2 regions of the Superficieibacter sp. genome follow, and region 1 is predicted to be linked to the other one. Evidence: predicted binding sites of a transcription regulator. Region 1 holds the regulator's gene; the other holds the start of a gene.
What was found. The regulator sigma-54, encoded in region 1, starts transcription at its own class of promoters, with help from an activator protein. The targets are predictions, from matches to a motif close to GTTGGCACANNTTTCGCTNT.
Positions count from the first base shown of each region.

Region 2: the regulator sigma-54 is predicted to act here: its motif matches at 2,730-2,749, upstream of glnA (glutamate--ammonia ligase).

Region 1 covers NZ_DAMAPU010000002.1:77,901-82,535, forward strand. The annotation lists gene rapZ (RNase adapter RapZ) at 1-768, opposite strand, end outside; gene ptsN (PTS IIA-like nitrogen regulatory protein PtsN) at 814-1,302, opposite strand; gene hpf (ribosome hibernation promoting factor) at 1,357-1,644, opposite strand; gene rpoN (RNA polymerase factor sigma-54) at 1,667-3,100, opposite strand; gene lptB (LPS export ABC transporter ATP-binding protein) at 3,206-3,931, opposite strand; gene lptA (lipopolysaccharide ABC transporter substrate-binding protein LptA) at 3,938-4,492, opposite strand; gene lptC (LPS export ABC transporter periplasmic protein LptC) at 4,461-4,635, opposite strand, start outside.
Region 2 covers NZ_DAMAPU010000013.1:14,097-18,731, reverse strand. The annotation lists gene RT197_RS17850 (DeoR/GlpR family DNA-binding transcription regulator) at 1-584, shown strand, start outside; gene typA (ribosome-dependent GTPase TypA) at 636-2,459, opposite strand; gene glnA (glutamate--ammonia ligase) at 2,837-4,246, shown strand; gene glnL (nitrogen regulation protein NR(II)) at 4,383-4,635, shown strand, end outside.

The DNA.
Region 1 (4,635 bases):
ATACACGGAACGGTGCTTACCGCCGGTACAGCCAATCGCCACGGTTAAATAGCTGCGATTGTTGGTTTCGAGCATCGGCAGCCACAGTTCCAGGTAGCTACGGGTCTGGTAAATAAAGTTATGTACTTCGGTATGGCGGTCAAGAAACGCGGCGACCGGTTTGTCGAGGCCGGTCATTGGACGCAGTTTCGGGTCCCAGTGCGGGTTTGGCAGAAAACGCACGTCAAAAACGTAGTCCGCGTCGATGGGGATGCCATGCTTAAAGCCGAAGGACTCAAACACCATCGTCAGTTCGCGTTCGCGCTTGCCCAGTAGCCGCGTGCGCAGCATTTCCGCCAGTTCGTGAACCGACATCTCGGAGGTATCGACGATAAGATCGGCACGCGAGCGCAGCGGCTCCAGCAGATCGCTCTCCTGATCGATGGCGCTTTCCAGCGAAAGATTCTTACTGGAAAGAGGATGCAGGCGGCGCGTGTCGCTGTAGCGACGGATCAGCGTGTTGCGGTCTGCGTCAAGGAACAGCAGCTGCGGCGAAAAGGCATCCGGCAGGTTTTGCATTGCCTGTTCAAAAATCTCGGGTGATTCCGGCATATTACGCACGTCTATGCTGACGGCGGCGGAAGTCTGACGATCGACCAGACTTTTCGCCAGTTCCGGCAAAAGCACCACGGGCAGGTTATCTACACAGTAGAAGCCCATATCTTCCAGCGCGCGCAGGGCTACGGATTTCCCCGAGCCGGAGCGACCGCTGACGATCATCAGTACCATGTACCGTTTCTCCTCAGTACAGCAAAGGGTAAAGTATTATCCCTGCTAAACATCATCACTGTGTTCGTTTTCGGTGATGATTTGATACAGCTCTTCATCACTTTGTGCCGCTCGCAGGCGACGACAAATGGTTTTATCCGCCAGGCGTTTTGCCACCAGCGAAAGAGTATGCAGATGCGTTTTGGTCTGGTCAGCCGGAACCAGCAGGGCGAAGAGTAGATCCACCGGCTGGTTGTCGATAGCGTCAAAGGCAATCGGCGTTTCCAGTTGTACAAAGACGCCAACCGCGCGCAGGGTGTCCTCTTCCAGCTTGCCGTGAGGAATGGCGATGCCGTTACCGATACCGGTACTCCCCATTTTTTCACGGGTGAGGATCGCTTCGAATACGACCTGCGGCGGCAGACTCAGCTGCTTTGCTGCCAGCTCACTGATAATTTCCAGCGCGCGTTTCTTGCTCTGGCAGTGAACGTTACTGCGGGTACATTCCTGGTTAAGGACAGTGCTCAGTTGTAGGGCTGCATCATTGTTCATCATAGTTTCACCTAAGCCTCGCCTGACGCGGTATACGTCAGGCGAACGCCCGGACAATCAGTGTTGTTTCAGTTTATCTTTATGTTTGGTTAGCTGTCGCGCCAGTTTATCAATTAAACCGTCGATAGCCGCGTACATATCCTGCCCTTCCGCGCTGGCATGAATTTCACCCCCGTTAACGTGCAGGGTGGCATCCGAAATATGCGTCACTTTTTCCACTTTTAACACAACGTAGACCTGATTGATGCGGTCAAAATACTGCTCCAGCTTAGCAAATTTTGTGCTGACAAAATCGCGGAGTGCATCAGTAATCTCGACATTGTGCCCAGTGATGTTTAGCTGCATAGTGTCTTCCTTATCGGTTGTGTCACACCAGTTGTTTGCGCTGGTTAGACGGCGGAATGGATAAAGACTCTCGATACTTCGCAACGGTGCGGCGTGCCACCATGATCCCCTGATCGGACAGCAATGTGGTTAATTTGCTGTCGCTCAGCGGTTTCGCGGGGTTCTCCGCAGCGATTAACTTCTTCACCAGCGCCCGAATCGCCGTGGAGGAGGCTTCGCCGCCGCCCTCGGTATTTACGTGGCTGGAGAAGAAATACTTCAGTTCAAAAATGCCGCGCGGACTGTGCAGATATTTCTGGGTCGTCACGCGGGAAATCGTGGATTCGTGCATTTCGACGGCCTGGGCGATATCCGCCAGCACCATCGGTTTCATAAACTCTTCGCCCTGCTCAAAGAACGCCTGCTGTTGCTCAACGATACAGCGACTGACGCGCAGCAGGGTGTCGTTGCGGCTCTCAAGGCTCTTAATCAGCCACTTCGCTTCCTGCAAGTTGCTGCGGATATACTGGTTATCCGCTTCATTGCGGGTGCTACCGCCCATGGCGGCGTAGTGCTGATTGATTTGCAGACGGGGAATACTGTCAGAGTTGAGTTCGACCACCCAGCGATCGCTGATTTTTCGCACCAGCACGTCCGGGATGACGTACTCCGGCTCGCCGGTCTGGATTGACTGACCGGGACGCGGGTCCAGCGACTGGATCAGGTTTACCGCTTCTTTCAGCACATCTTCTTTCAGACGCGTGACGCGCATCAGGGTGCGGAAATCGTGATTGGCGAGCAGGTCGAGATGATCGCTGACGATAAGCCGTGCTTCGGTGAGCCACGGCGTGTCTTTGGCGTATTGCGAAAGCTGGATCAGCAGGCAGTCGCGCAGATCTTTCGCCGCCACGCCCACCGGATCAAAACGCTGGATGCGCTTGAGCACCGCCTCAATTTCATCCAGCCCGATTTCGTCGTCGCCTGTGCTTTCAAGAATATCGTCAACGGAGACGGTCAGATAACCGGTGTCATCCACGGCATCAACAATGGAAGTGGCGATAGCGCGGTCGGTGTCAGAGAACGGCGTCAGACCCACCTGCCACATCAGGTAATCCTGTAGCGACTGGGTGGTTTCGCCCTGGTACACCGGCAGCTCGTCGTCCTGATAATCGACGCCGTTACCGGAAGGGGTGCCCGCCGTGTAGATCTCGTCCCAACTGGCATCAAGCGGCAACTCCTCTGGCATATCTTTCTGCTCAAGGGCGTCAGCGGTATCCAGCGACTCGCTATCCGGGGTCTCTTTGGCGTCAATTTCATCGTGAAGATCGGTTTGCTCAAGCAGTGGATTACTTTCCAGTGCCTGTTGAAGTTCTTGCTGAAGTTCCAGCGTCGACAGTTGCAGCAGACGGATCGCCTGTTGCAGCTGCGGCGTCATGGCAAGCTGTTGACTAAACCTTAATTGCAAACCTTGCTTCATATTCAGAGCGATTTTCTCCCGAGTTTACGTCGCTGACTTCTTACACTTCATCATTTACGCAGCCTCTGTGCTGGCTGCGCCGGGATGCATCATGAATACACCCTATCAGAGTCTGAAGTCTTCCCCAAGATACACGCGCTTAACCTGTTCGTCTTTAAGGATTTCGTCTGGCGTACCGTGGGCGATCAGGTGTCCCTGGCTCACGATATAGGCTCGCTCACACACTGCCAGCGTTTCACGCACGTTGTGATCGGTGATCAGAACGCCGAGGCCGCTGTCTCGCAGGTGCTCAATAATACGTTTGATGTCGATAACGGAAATGGGGTCAACGCCCGCAAAGGGTTCATCCAGCAGGATAAATTTCGGATTAGCAGCCAGCGCACGGGCAATTTCCACGCGGCGACGTTCACCGCCGGAGAGGGCCTGGCCGAGGCTGTCGCGCAAATGATCGATATGGAACTCTTCCATCAGCTCTTTCGCGCGATCTTCGCGCTGTTCTGACGTGAGATCGTCACGAATTTGCAGGACCGCCATCAGGTTGTCGTATACGCTAAGACGGCGGAAAATGGAGGCTTCCTGCGGCAGATAACCGATACCCCGACGCGCCCGCGCGTGCAGCGGCAGCAGGCTAATATCATCGTCATCAATGATAATGTTGCCCGCATCGCGCGAGACAATGCCGACGACCATATAAAACGTGGTGGTCTTACCCGCACCGTTTGGACCCAGCAGACCAACGATCTCACCGGACTTTACGGTCAGACTGACGTCTTCCACCACCCGGCGGCCTTTATAAGCCTTCGCGAGGTTCTTTGCAGTTAATGTTGCCATAATGAATTAGTTACTCTTTTTCTGCGCCGGAGCCTGGTTGTTACTCTTATCCTGCAATTGCGATGGCACCAGAACGGTGGTTACCCGTTTGCCTTTTTCGCTGAACGCCTGCATTTTCTGCTCTTTCACCAGATAGGTGATTTTGTCTCCCTGAATATTGCTGTCGACCTGTTCAAGGAAAGCGTTGCCGGTCAGGGTCACAAAGTCATTTTGCAGCTCGTAATGCATTTGCGAGGCATGGCCTTTCACCGGTTTGCCGTTGTCCTGCATCTGGTAGAAGGTGGCCGGTTTACCGTAGCCGTCGATCACCTCTTTGCCTTTCTCACCGCCAGGACGGGTGACGACCACTTTGTCAGCGTTAATTTTGATCGTGCCCTGCGTGACAACGACGTTACCGGTGAAGGTGACGATATTGCCCTGCATATCCAGCGACTGCTGATCGGACTCAATATGAATGGGCTGATCGGTGTCGCCCGTTAACGCCAGCGCGGGAAGGCTGGCCGCCAGAAGCGTACTGGCCAGTACAAGCTTAAGGCTGAGTTTGTTTGTTTTGAATTTCATATGAGGTTCTAACCTTTTCAATCAGCTCGGCGTTTTTGTTGCGTAAGTTTCCGCGCATTTTCAGGCCGCTGGAATTAAATGTCGTACCGTATAACGTCACCAGATCGTCAGAGGTGACATCCTGGGTGATCAAATTCACTATG
Region 2 (4,635 bases), on a different contig from region 1:
TTGAGCAACGGGAACTCTCCCTGACCCAGGAGAAACGGGCCATCGCTGAGGCGGTCGCGGATTATCTCCCGGAACGCTGTACCGTTTTTATTACGATTGGTACTACCGTCGAGGCGGTCGCCAGGGCTTTGCTCAGTCGTCGTGATTTGCGCATCATCACCAATAGTCTGCGCGTCGCGCAAATCTTGTATAAAAACCAGGATATTGAGGTGATGGTGCCGGGCGGTTCGTTACGCGCGCACAATGGCGGTATCGTTGGCCCCGCCGCCGTAAATTTTATTGAGGGTTTCAGAGCTGACTATCTGATCACCAGCATTGGCGCTATTGAGCATGACGGAACGCTGCTGGAGTTTGATGTCAATGAAGCCCAGGTCGCCAGGACGATGATGAAGCACGCGCGTAACACGCTGCTGGTCGCCGATCGCACCAAATTTACCGCCTCTGCTGCCGTCTCTGTAGGGAATGCGCGCCAGGGGCGCGCATTTTTTACCGACGCGCCACCGCCAGATTCCTTTAAACAATTACTGAGCGAAGAGAATGTAGAACTGGTGATCGCCGATTCGCTGCATCAGCAAGAGATATAAAAAAACCCCGCACAGCACGCTGCGCGGGGTTTTTGTTGAAAGCGGCGTTAATTACGCGTCTTTCGGGCCACGGTTAGCGCGGCGACGGTCGTTCTCGGTCAGGTGACGTTTACGCAGACGTACAGAGACCGGCGTAACTTCTACCAGTTCATCATCATCGATGAATTCCAGTGCCTGTTCGAGAGACATTTTGACTGCCGGGACCAGCGTGGTGGCTTCATCAGTACCAGAAGCACGCATGTTGGTCAGTTTTTTACCGGTCAGGCAGTTAACGGTCAGGTCGTTAGAACGAGTGTGAATACCGATGATCTGGCCTTCATACACTTCTGCACCGTGACCCAGGAACAGCTTGCCGCGATCCTGGAGGCTGTACAGGGCGTAAGCCACAGCTTTACCCTGACCGTTGGAGATCAGCACGCCGTTCTGACGCTGGCCGATTTCACCCGCGCGGACGTCGTCGTAGTGGCTGAAGCTGGAGTACAGCAGGCCAGTACCGGAGGTCATGGTCATGAATTCGGTACGGAAACCGATCAGGCCACGGCTTGGGATGACGTAATCCAGACGCACACGACCTTTGCCATCCGGCATCATGTCGCGCAGATCGCCTTTACGGATACCCAGCGCTTCCATAACGGAACCCTGGTTCTGTTCTTCGATATCCAGCGTTACCTGCTCGAACGGCTCCTGCATACGGCCATCGATTTCGCGGAAGATAACTTTCGGACGGGAAACCGCCATTTCGAAACCTTCACGACGCATGTTTTCGATCAGAACAGACAGGTGCAGTTCACCACGACCTGATACGCGGAAAGCGTCCGGGTCTTCGGTTTCTTCTACGCGCAGCGCAACGTTATGTACCAACTCTTTGTTCAGACGCTCAAGGATCTGACGAGAGGTGACGTATTTGCCTTCTTTACCGCAGAACGGTGAAGTGTTTACGCAGAAGAACATGGTCACGGTCGGCTCATCAACGGAGAGTGCCGGCAGCGCTTCGACGTTTTGCGGATCGCAAATGGTGTCGGAGATGTTCAGCTCGCCCAGACCGGTGATTGCAATGATGTCGCCCGCTTCGGCAGAAGCAGATTCAACACGTTGCAGACCCATGTGACCCAGTACCTGGTTCACTTTACCGTTACGACGCTTACCTTCAGCATCAATAATAGTCACCTGCATGTTCGGCTTAACCACGCCGCGTTTGATACGGCCGATGCCGATAACGCCAACGTAGTTGTTATAGTCGAGCTGGGAGATCTGCATCTGGAACGGACCGGTAGGGTCAACGTTCGGTGCTTCAACGTGCTTGACGATAGCTTCGAACAGCGGAGTCATGTCTTCCGCCATGTCTTCGTGATCCAGACCCGCGATACCGTTCAGCGCAGAGGCGTAAACGATCGGGAAGTCCAGCTGTTCGTCGGTTGCGCCCAGGTTTACGAACAGGTCAAATACCTGATCGACAACCCAGTCAGGACGCGCGCCAGGGCGGTCAACTTTGTTGATTACAACAATCGGCTTCAGACCATTAGCAAACGCTTTTTGGGTCACGAAGCGAGTCTGCGGCATCGGGCCATCCATTGCGTCGACAAGCAACAGAACGGAATCAACCATAGACATTACACGTTCCACTTCGCCGCCGAAGTCGGCGTGCCCCGGGGTGTCTACGATGTTGATACGGTAGTCGCGCCAGTTGATAGCGGTATTCTTCGCGAGGATGGTGATCCCGCGTTCTTTCTCCAGGTCGTTGGAGTCCATGACACGTTCGGTAAGCTCAGAACGCTCACCAAAGGTGCCAGATTGTTGCAGCAGCTTGTCAACCAGGGTGGTTTTACCATGGTCAACGTGCGCAATGATGGCGATGTTACGCAAATTTTCGATCACAACTTTGCCTCAGGCATTAGAAATAGCGCGTTATTGTACACGGATTAATCGCACTACAAAACAGGATCACAAAGATCCTCCGCAAACAAGTATTGCAGAGTTTGTTTGTGATCGCTTTCACGAAGCGAAATCAGGCTGCTAAACGCAAATTGCACCAATATGGTGCTCTATGTTCACATTGAAGCACTATACTGGTGCAACACAATCACCGTGGTGCAGCCCTTTTGCACTATGGTGCGCATCATAGCGCCTTTTAGGGGGCATTTGAAAGTTGGCACAGATTTCGCTTTATCTTTTTTAAGGCAATCACGCCAGTCTGACCGTTTGAAGACCTCGTTACCACGACGACCATGACCGAATCCGGGGAGAGTTAAAGTATGTCCGCTGAACACGTTTTGACGATGCTGAATGAACACGAAGTGAAGTTTGTCGATCTGCGCTTCACCGATACCAAAGGTAAAGAACAGCACGTCACAATTCCTGCGCATCAGGTTAATGCCGAATTCTTTGAAGAAGGCAAAATGTTTGATGGCTCCTCGATTGGTGGCTGGAAAGGTATCAACGAATCTGACATGGTTCTGATGCCGGATTCTTCTACTGCGGTGATTGACCCGTTCTACGAAGAATCAACCCTGATCATTCGCTGCGACATTCTTGAGCCGGGCACGTTGCAGGGCTACGACCGCGATCCGCGTTCTATCGCCAAACGTGCAGAAGAGTATCTGCGCTCTACCGGTATCGCTGATACCGTGCTGTTCGGGCCAGAACCAGAATTCTTCCTGTTTGATGACGTGCGCTTTGGCAGCTCTATCTCCGGCTCTCACGTCGCCATTGACGATATCGAAGGTGCCTGGAACTCCTCCACCAAATACGAAGGCGGCAACAAAGGCCACCGTCCGGCAGTAAAAGGCGGCTATTTCCCGGTTCCGCCGGTAGATTCCGCGCAGGATCTGCGTTCCACCATGTGTCTGGTGATGGAAGAGATGGGCCTGGTGGTTGAAGCACATCACCACGAAGTGGCAACCGCAGGTCAGAACGAAGTGGCAACCCGCTTCAATACCATGACCAAAAAAGCCGACGAAATTCAGATTTACAAATATGTCGTGCATAACGTGGCTCACCGCTTCGGTAAAACCGCGACCTTTATGCCAAAACCGATGTTCGGCGATAACGGTTCAGGTATGCACTGCCATATGTCGCTGTCCAAAAACGGCACCAACCTGTTCTCTGGCGACAAATACGCCGGGCTGTCTGAGCAGGCGCTGTTTTACATCGGCGGCGTGATTAAACACGCTAAAGCGATCAACGCCCTGTCTAACCCGACCACCAACTCTTACAAGCGTCTGGTTCCGGGTTATGAAGCGCCGGTTATGCTGGCTTACTCTGCGCGTAACCGCTCTGCTTCCATCCGTATCCCGGTGGTGGCGTCTCCGAAAGCACGTCGTATCGAAGTGCGCTTCCCGGACCCGGCGGCTAACCCGTACCTGTGCTTTGCTGCGCTGCTGATGGCTGGTCTTGACGGCATCAAGAACAAGATCCACCCAGGCGAAGCGATGGACAAAAACCTGTACGATCTGCCGCCGGAAGAAGCGAAAGAAATCCCGCAGGTTGCAGGCTCTCTGGAAGAAGCGCTGAACGAGCTGGATCTGGACCGCGAATTCCTGACCGCTGGCGGCGTGTTTACCGATGAAGCGATTGACGCCTACATCGCCCTGCGTCGCGAAGAAAATGACCGCGTACGCATGACGCCGCACCCGGTAGAATTTGAGCTGTACTACAGCGTTTAATTTTCGTTGTTAGTTGAAGTTGCCGTGGAAACTTTCAGCCCATCTCTGGATGGGCTTTTTTCTCCACCAAACTCACCCGATTCATCCACTTACGCTTATACTGCACTAAATTAGTGCACACTAAGGAGACTGCTAAATGGCAACCGGCGTGCTGCCCGATGCTGGGCAGATCCTCAACTCGTTAATCAACAGTATCCTGCTGGTCGATGATGACCTGGCGGTGCATTACGCGAATCCGGCGGCGCAACAGCTGCTGGCGCAAAGTTCGCGAAAATTATTTGGTACGCCGCTGCCGGAACTGTTGAGCTATTTCTCCCTGAATATCGGGCTGATGCAGGAAAGTCTGCGCGCCGGACAGGGCTTTACCGATAACGAAGTCACGCTGGTGA